2 linked regions of the Thalassoroseus pseudoceratinae genome follow. The protein of the gene in region 1 binds, or shares a complex with, the protein of each later gene. Links are inferred from orthologs where the notes say so. Each region holds a gene or a part of one and is shown in the gene's direction. Other genes may lie near its edges.

Evidence for each region. The genes of interacting proteins can lie anywhere in the genome.
Region 2: the proteins of pheT (region 1) and pheS are in contact, whole or in part, in a crystal structure (PDB 6P24), measured with the Escherichia coli proteins. The link is inferred for Thalassoroseus pseudoceratinae from one-to-one orthologs.

The regions. Positions count from the first base shown.
Region 1 is NZ_JAALXT010000006.1:17,121-20,886, reverse strand. What follows is about bases 273-3,257. They hold pheT (phenylalanine--tRNA ligase subunit beta), read left to right. Parts: upstream 273-727; coding sequence 728-2,788; downstream 2,789-3,257. Other genes in these bases: G6R38_RS20650 (hypothetical protein), read left to right, coding at 2,857-3,257; G6R38_RS20660 (hypothetical protein), read right to left, coding at 273-565. In the rest of the region: more of G6R38_RS20660, read right to left, coding at 1-272; more of G6R38_RS20650, read left to right, coding at 3,258-3,766.
Region 2 is NZ_JAALXT010000004.1:287,358-291,121, forward strand. What follows is about bases 281-3,263. They hold pheS (phenylalanine--tRNA ligase subunit alpha), read left to right. Parts: upstream 281-1,262; coding sequence 1,263-2,264; downstream 2,265-3,263. Other genes in these bases: rpmI (50S ribosomal protein L35), read left to right, coding at 325-525; rplT (50S ribosomal protein L20), read left to right, coding at 613-969; G6R38_RS15480 (hypothetical protein), read right to left, coding at 2,341-2,781; G6R38_RS15485 (outer membrane protein assembly factor BamB family protein), read right to left, coding at 2,986-3,263. In the rest of the region: flagellar motor switch protein FliM, read left to right, coding at 1-174; more of G6R38_RS15485, read right to left, coding at 3,264-3,764.

The DNA.
Region 1 (3,766 bases):
GCCGCTCGTTGTAGGAAAGCGGTCGTGGTTCGGGACGGTTGCGGTCGGGTTGCTCGCGGTTGATGTAACACAAGAACCGTCCGTAACCGTCCATCACTTCGAATCCAAACGCCAGGAAGAACCGGAACGTGTCCGGCGTGGCTTCCATGACTTCCATGTCGTGTTCGATGAGCGATTCGAACGCATCTTCCGATTCGCGAGCCGCGTCGTAGTGCGTTTCCGCTGCGGTCGGACCAGCACCGGCTTGGATGTGGCGAATCAAACCGTCCGGTAGTTCGCGGTCGAATGGTCCGAATTCCTCAGCGAACGGATCGGTCAGAAAGGTTTTCCATCGCGGGCTGGAAATCATCGGAAACCCCTGACCAGGCGGCAGGCGAAAACTGACTTCCGGGGTGTCGATCCCGAGCAGACGCACGCCGAAATCGCCGTTGGCTTCCACGTTGATCGTATCGCCATCGTGAACGGCTTGCCGAATGGAAGACCGACGATCGCGAATTCGCCCCAACAAGGCCGATCCAATCGTCATGCTGGAATCCCGACGTTCCAACGTTCGTATCGCTTTCATCCGCGGACTTTCCTGGCAAATTAGGGGGCGATTTCTGATCGAACAGCATAACCAAATCGCCCGCACTTTTCAGGATACGCATCGCCAGCTAGATTACGGAGACGAATCACGGCCACCATTGCGGATGGCTTCCAGAAGACGAATGCCGTTTGGACGGATATCATGCTTGTCAGTTGGAATTGGTTGAAAGAATACGTGGCGCTCGAGATGTCGGTCGAGGAGTTGACCGATCGGCTGACGATGTCGGGGTTGAACCTCGAAGGCGTGCATCATCCGCTCGAAAGTGAAGTCGCGATCGATCTGGAAGTCACGAGCAATCGGCCGGATTGTTTGGGGCACATTGGGGTGGCTCGTGAGATCAGTGTGCTGTTCGATCAGGAATTGAGCATCCCCACGCCGCACCTTGTCGAATCGACCACGAAAGCCAGCGACGCGACCAGCGTAAGCATCGAGGATGAATCGCTGTGTCCGCAGTATATTGCCCGCGTGATTCGGGGCGTGAAGATTGGGCCGAGTCCCGATTGGCTGGTGCGACGGCTGCAAACCGCCAGTTTCCGCTACAACAGCGAGAAACAGGAATACGAAACCTACCGCCCGATCAACAATGTCGTGGACATCACTAATTACGTGATGCTCGAATGCGGACAACCGCTGCATGCCTTCGACTTCCACAAATTGCACGGTGAGAAAATCGTCGTGCGTCGAGCGAAGTCGAAAGAGAAACTGACGGCGATCGACCACAAGGATTACGAACTGAGTCCCGAGAACCTTGTGATTGCCGACGCCGACCGGCCGGTGGCGATTGCCGGTGTGATGGGCGGGGCGGATACGGAAGTCACCGAGGGCACAACGGACTTGCTGATTGAAGCGGCGGACTTCGCGGCTCTTTCGGTGCGTTCGACGGCTCGGAAATTGAAACTCCACAGCGATTCGTCCTACCGCTTCGAGCGTGGCGTCGATCCGGAGGGCATTGATTGGACCAGCCGACGGTGTTGCGAGTTAATCCATCAAATCGCCGGTGGCGATGTGTTAGCCGGTTCTGTCGTGGCAGGTCGCACGGAACCACCGACTCGTCCGCCGATTGTGCTACGGTTCTCTCAGTTGAAACGGATTTTGGGTATCGAGATTCCCCGCGAAACGGCGACGAGAATCCTCGTCGAGCTTGGGATGGAAGCAGGAGCGAACCCGGATACCCACACCGAGTTCGTGCCGCCGTCGTGGCGAAGTGACCTAACACGTGAAGCCGACTTGATCGAAGAAGTCGCTCGGATTCACGGTTACGACAAGATCCCCGACGACGCCGATGTGCCGTTGACTGCAAGTGCTCCCACGCTCCGCGAACGCACCGTCAACACGGTTCGCGACATCCTCACCGCCGCCGGTTTCTTCGAAGCGATTACGCCGTCACTAGTCACCGCCGATTCGGGTTCGATGTTCCAGTCACGACCAGACACGCCACCGCTGGCGATTGAGCATAGTGATTTTCGGCGACTCAACACGTTGCGGCAAAGTCTGATTCCCAGCCTCTTGGAAAGTCGCCGTGAGAATGAACGGCAAAGCAACGCGAACGCTCAATTGTTCGAGATTGCCAAGGTGTATCTCGCCGCCAAACCAGGAGCCGCGGAAGAACAGGTCGAACCGACGATGATCGGGCTCGTCACGGGACGGTCGTTCCGGGAACTCAAAGGTGTGCTGGAAACACTCGCGAAGCGGGTGAATCGCACGGTGACGCTCGAAGTGAAACCGTCGGGCATTCCGCAGTTCATCCCCGGTCGCGGTGCGGAAGTGCTGTTGAACGGCGAGATGTGGGGGTGGCTCGGTGAGTTGGACCCGGAGGTCGGCGACCGTCTGAGCTTGCAAGACCCCGTCACCGTGGCTGAAGTGAGTCTGGCCGCATTGGAGCGGTTGACCGATCTCACACCTCAAATGGAGGACTTGCCGAAATATCCCAGTATGCAACGGGATTTCAATTTCGCGCTCGACGAATCCGTCGCGTGGCGGGAGTTGGCGGATACGATTCAGTCGTCCGGTGGTCCGTTGCTGGAGTCTGTGGAGTTCGATAGTCAATTCCGAGGCAAGCAACTCGGTGCGAACAAGAAGTCCTACATCGCTCGGGTGACGTGGCGTTCGCCCGATCGCACGCTGACGTCGGAGGAAGTCGAAACGTTCCAGAAAGCCGTCATCGAGACTGTCGAGAAGAAGCTCGACGCATCGTTGCGGTAAAATCACCTGCGCACCATCGGCGTTTGGCTGCATAAGAACAACAAACCTGTTCTATATGGAGATTGCAAATGTCGATCCGAAGTCGCGGGATTGTTTTTGTCACGTGTGTCGCGTTGACCGTTCTGGCTCCCACGCCGGGACGGTCTCAAGGGGATGTCAGCGAGTTACAGCAGCAGATTCGGAAACTCGAAACACAGTTGCGGTCCGCTCAACAAAAGGAACTCGGCAAACGCCGGTTCACGACGATTGGTTCCGGACGAACGGACGGCAAAGGCCGCGGGATTTCCATTCGCGTGTACGATCTGAGCGATTTATTTACCATCGCTCCGGCGTATCCGGCTCAGTACGAAGATGCGATCTCGACCAACGGCGGGTTTGGCCAAATGTTTTCCGCGGGCGGTACACCCACCGGATCGGGCGGTGGTGGATTCGGTGGTGCCGGCTTTTTCAATGTCCAATCGACTCGCGGACTCGCATCCAAGTCGAGCGTGAAAACATCGCAGCAATTTGGAGCCGTGACCGGTGATCCAAGTTCCATGCAAACCACGATGGACCATCTCACCGCCGCCATTCAGCAGACGATCTCGCCAGAACTTTGGGACGAAGACGGCGTCATCACGCAACTGGGCTCGAATTTGTTGATCTCAGCCGACGATCACACGCATCAGCAAATCAGCGATTTGCTTAACTTGTTCCGCAAACGCTGGGGGACGCTGCGGACCGTGTCCGTTCAAGCCTGGTGGGTATGGCTTGATGAAGGCGAACTGACCGAATTGTTGGCCGATCCGAACCAACCGATCGGCCCGGAAGATCGGCAAGCATTCGGTTTGATCGAACCCGATAACTGGCGGAAGTATCTTGTTGACCACGCTGCTGCGAAGAACGAGAAGAACGCGGAATCCCAGCCTGGTTGGCATGCCGTCATCACATGCTACAACGGCCAAACCGTGCATACCCTGGCGGGAGGACAGCACCGCT
Region 2 (3,764 bases), on another replicon or contig:
CTCTTGGTGGAAGGTCATCCAATGTTCACCGCCTACCCAGGCGTGTTAAAATGGAAAAAGGCCGTTCGGATTGGTGAGGTCATCTCGCGTCCGCAGGATCTGGTCGAGCAGAAAGTTCGGGAAGCGGAGGCACAAGCCGCTGAATCCGGAGCTTCTATCGAGCCCGCGGGGTGAAACCCCGAGAAATTTGAACGTCGCGCGGATTTTTCCACCCGCACAGGGTATTCATTGCCGACTGGCTTGCTATACTCCTTGTTTCCCCGCTGGAATCGGCGGGCGAATTTCGCATTGAATCAACTTAATTTAGCCTGCAGCGTGCTTGTCATGCCTAAACAAAAAACCCACAAGGGAATGAAGAAGCGTTTTCGTGTGACCGCTTCCGGGAAGATTAAGCATCGTAGCGCTTACCGTGGTCACAAGCTCAGCCACAAAAACGGCAAGCGTAAACGCCATCTTCGTGCCGACAACGTCGTCACGGGAACCGAAGCGAAAACCATTATCGAAGCGTTGGCCCCCGGAATGTAATCCGCTTGGTCTCGGCCAACGAGCCGGCCAAATACCGGGATCGTTTCTGTATTCGTCCTCAACATCGATTGATCCGTTGGATTTGACATGAGAGTTACATCGGGGAAGGCGCGTCATCGCTCCAAGAAGCGTCTGTTCAAAGAAGCCAAGGGCAATCGCGGCGGCCGCGGCAAGTTGCTGCGGAGCGTCAAAGAAACGATCATCCGGTCCCGGCAATTCGCGTATCGAGACCGTCGTGTCAAGAAGCGCGACTTCCGCGCTCTCTGGATCACGCGGATCACAGCGGCTTGCCGTATGAACGGTTTGTCGTACTCCCGATTCATTTTTGGCCTCAAACAGGCTGAAATCGAGCTGAATCGGAAATCACTCAGCGAACTCGCCTACAATGAACCAGAAGTGTTCGCCGAAGTTGTGAACGCTGTCAAAGCCAAGCTGGACGGCTAAGGCAACCAGAACTCGGCAAGTCCCAGGATGCTGGCAAGCGAAGTTCTCGTTCGAACTCCTTGCCGCATCGCCTGCGCAAACTCAGAAGGCCGGAAATTGAGTGTTTGCCAGGGTAGGGGCCTCACACGCTGAATCGCGTTTAGCCTTTGTGTAGCGTTTCTGAACGGGTGGTTCCGAACGAATACGCAGTTGCATGAGCTAGACGGCAACTAGCGGTGGTTTCCGTCTGCGTTTTCGGCCTCCGCATACACGAGCCACCTCAAGCACGACAACTTCTGAACGCGGACCGTCACATGGATGCTTTGGAAGCCTTCTCCGAATACGAAGCCGCTGCCATTGAGGCATTCCGAGCCGCGACATCGGCCGAGGAACTGGAGTCGGCTCGTGTCGAATTTCTCGGCCAAAAGAAGGGCCGGCTTCGCGACCTGCAAAAAGCCGTCGGTAAATCGAAGCCGGAAGATCGGCCGGTCGTTGGCAAAAAGTTCAACGAAGTCAAGCAACGCGTCGGCCAACTTCTCGAAGAACGGCAAGCCGAGCTGGATCAACCGGCGGCGGCACTGACCGCAATTGACCTCACATTGCCCGGTGAACCTCTAGTGCTCGGGCGACGTCATGTGATTACGCAGACAATTGACGAGTTCAAAGAACTCATGGGCCGATTCGGGTTCACTGCGGTCGAAGGTCCGGAAATCGAGGACGAAACCCATAATTTCGTCGCCCTGAACATCCCGGAAGAACACCCGGCTCGCGATCCGCTGGATAACTTCTATTTCGCTGCCGCGGAAGCTGCGGCCGGTGGACCGGTCTTGCTGCGAAGCCAAACATCAACGGTGCAAATTCGGGTGATGGAGCAGAGCAAGCCTCCGATCCGAATTGTCTCATTGGGACGCGTCTACCGACCAGACAAAATTGACGACACCCACCACTTCATGTTCCACCAAATGGAAGGATTGATGGTGGGGGATGACGTCACGATGGCTCAACTGAAGACAGTGCTCAGCCTGTTCGCGAAGTCATATCTTGGCGACGACGTGGAAGTTCGGTTCCGGCCATCGTTCTTCCCATTCACCGAACCGTCTGTCGAAGTGGACGTGAGCTGGCAGGGCGGTTGGATGGAAATTGGCGGCGCCGGAATGGTTGACCCCAACGTGCTTCGCGCAGTCGGGTATGATCCCGAAGAAGTCTCGGGTTTCGCGTTCGGTTTGGGAATTGAACGGTTCTGCATGCGGCGACACAACATCACCGACATCCGCCGATTCCACGAAAACAACGTGCGATTCCTAAGCCAGTTCTAAACCTACGCTTGGTTTCGCATTGCCGCAACCGGCGGGTATGCGCGGGCTGATCTCATGAACTGAAAGCAGTAGGGCGTTAAGACTTTCGGCTCGGTTGTACGAACTGAATCTTGCCGCCGCAGTACTTGCACGCAACTTTCTGACCGATGTATTTCCGGGCAACTCGCAGTTCTTCTTCACACTCGGGACATCGCGTGTAAAAGAACAGCGAGTTCAATACCGGATCGCCCAAATCGGGAATAAACCCTTCGCGACAGAACTTGCAACCGACATGCTCGCCAAGATATTTCTTGGCAATCCGCAGTTCACGCGCGCAATTGGGACAGTCGATAAAGTATCCCTCGGGTTCGACATCCACCATCGTGGCAATCTCCTGAAGCGGAACAAATGCCGGAATATCGACCGTGTCGGTGTGCAAATCGTCGTTGAGTAAGCAACGGCAAGTTCGACACCGGACCAGATTGGCCGGCATGTCATCACCACAGTTCGGGCAATCGCCCCCGGGCCACGCAGGCATGAACGCTTCCTTGGCGTTACAAAGTTCACACGAAACGGAAGACAAGGTCAAATGAGACCATCCCCCCAATTACCAAACACGACATCCCTGGGCCCACGGAAGATTGGAACCGGTTCGTAGTTCATCTTCGGTCTTGATGCGTATTTACCCATGATAACGAATCCATGGGGCGGTTAACATTCTTGGATTGTGAAAACCGGGGTTTTACCGGGCAGCATCCGTTTCGGATTTCGAGGAAACCTTCAACGTCATCAGACGGTGGAACGTGCGAAAGTAGATTTGGTCACCTGAGACCGCGACCGTCGCGTGGCTGGGGTCGCCCAACTCGACTTCACCGAGCTTCTCGAATTCCGGACTGGCCTTCACAATATGAACCGTGCCGGACTCACTCATCGCATAGAGCTTGCCGTCGATGCAAATTGGCGAGCCGCTGTAGTTCCCGCCGACCCGTTGGGTCCAAATGTTCTTTCCGTCTTCCGCCTCGATGCAGCTAACCACACCGTTGTCATTCCAGAGGTAAACATGGTCCCCATGTGCGATCGGCGTGGGAACATATGGCAGAATACGTTCACGCTGATACCGAATTCGATCGGCCCCGTCTTTGAAAGAATCTTTGGTGAGTGAGGGATCGACGGCAATCATCAACGCGCCTTTGCCGCCACCACCGCAACTGGCGAAAATCAAGCCATCGCAATAAACCGGTGACGCCACAGTTCGCATTGGGAATTCGCCGGTCTCCCAATTCTTATGCCCAGTATTCGGATCGAGACTGCTCACGCCCGTGGCTCCGCTGACACAAATGAGTTGGGCCGGTTCACCGTCACGTTCCAGAATCATCGGCGTCGCATAGCTTGTGCGACGGTAATCACGCACGGTACTCCAAACCGTTCGGCCGGTCTTTTTATCGAGTGCGACGATCGAACTTGGCCCCATTTGATCGTTGGGAAGAATCACGAGATCCTTGTAGATAATTGGAGACACAC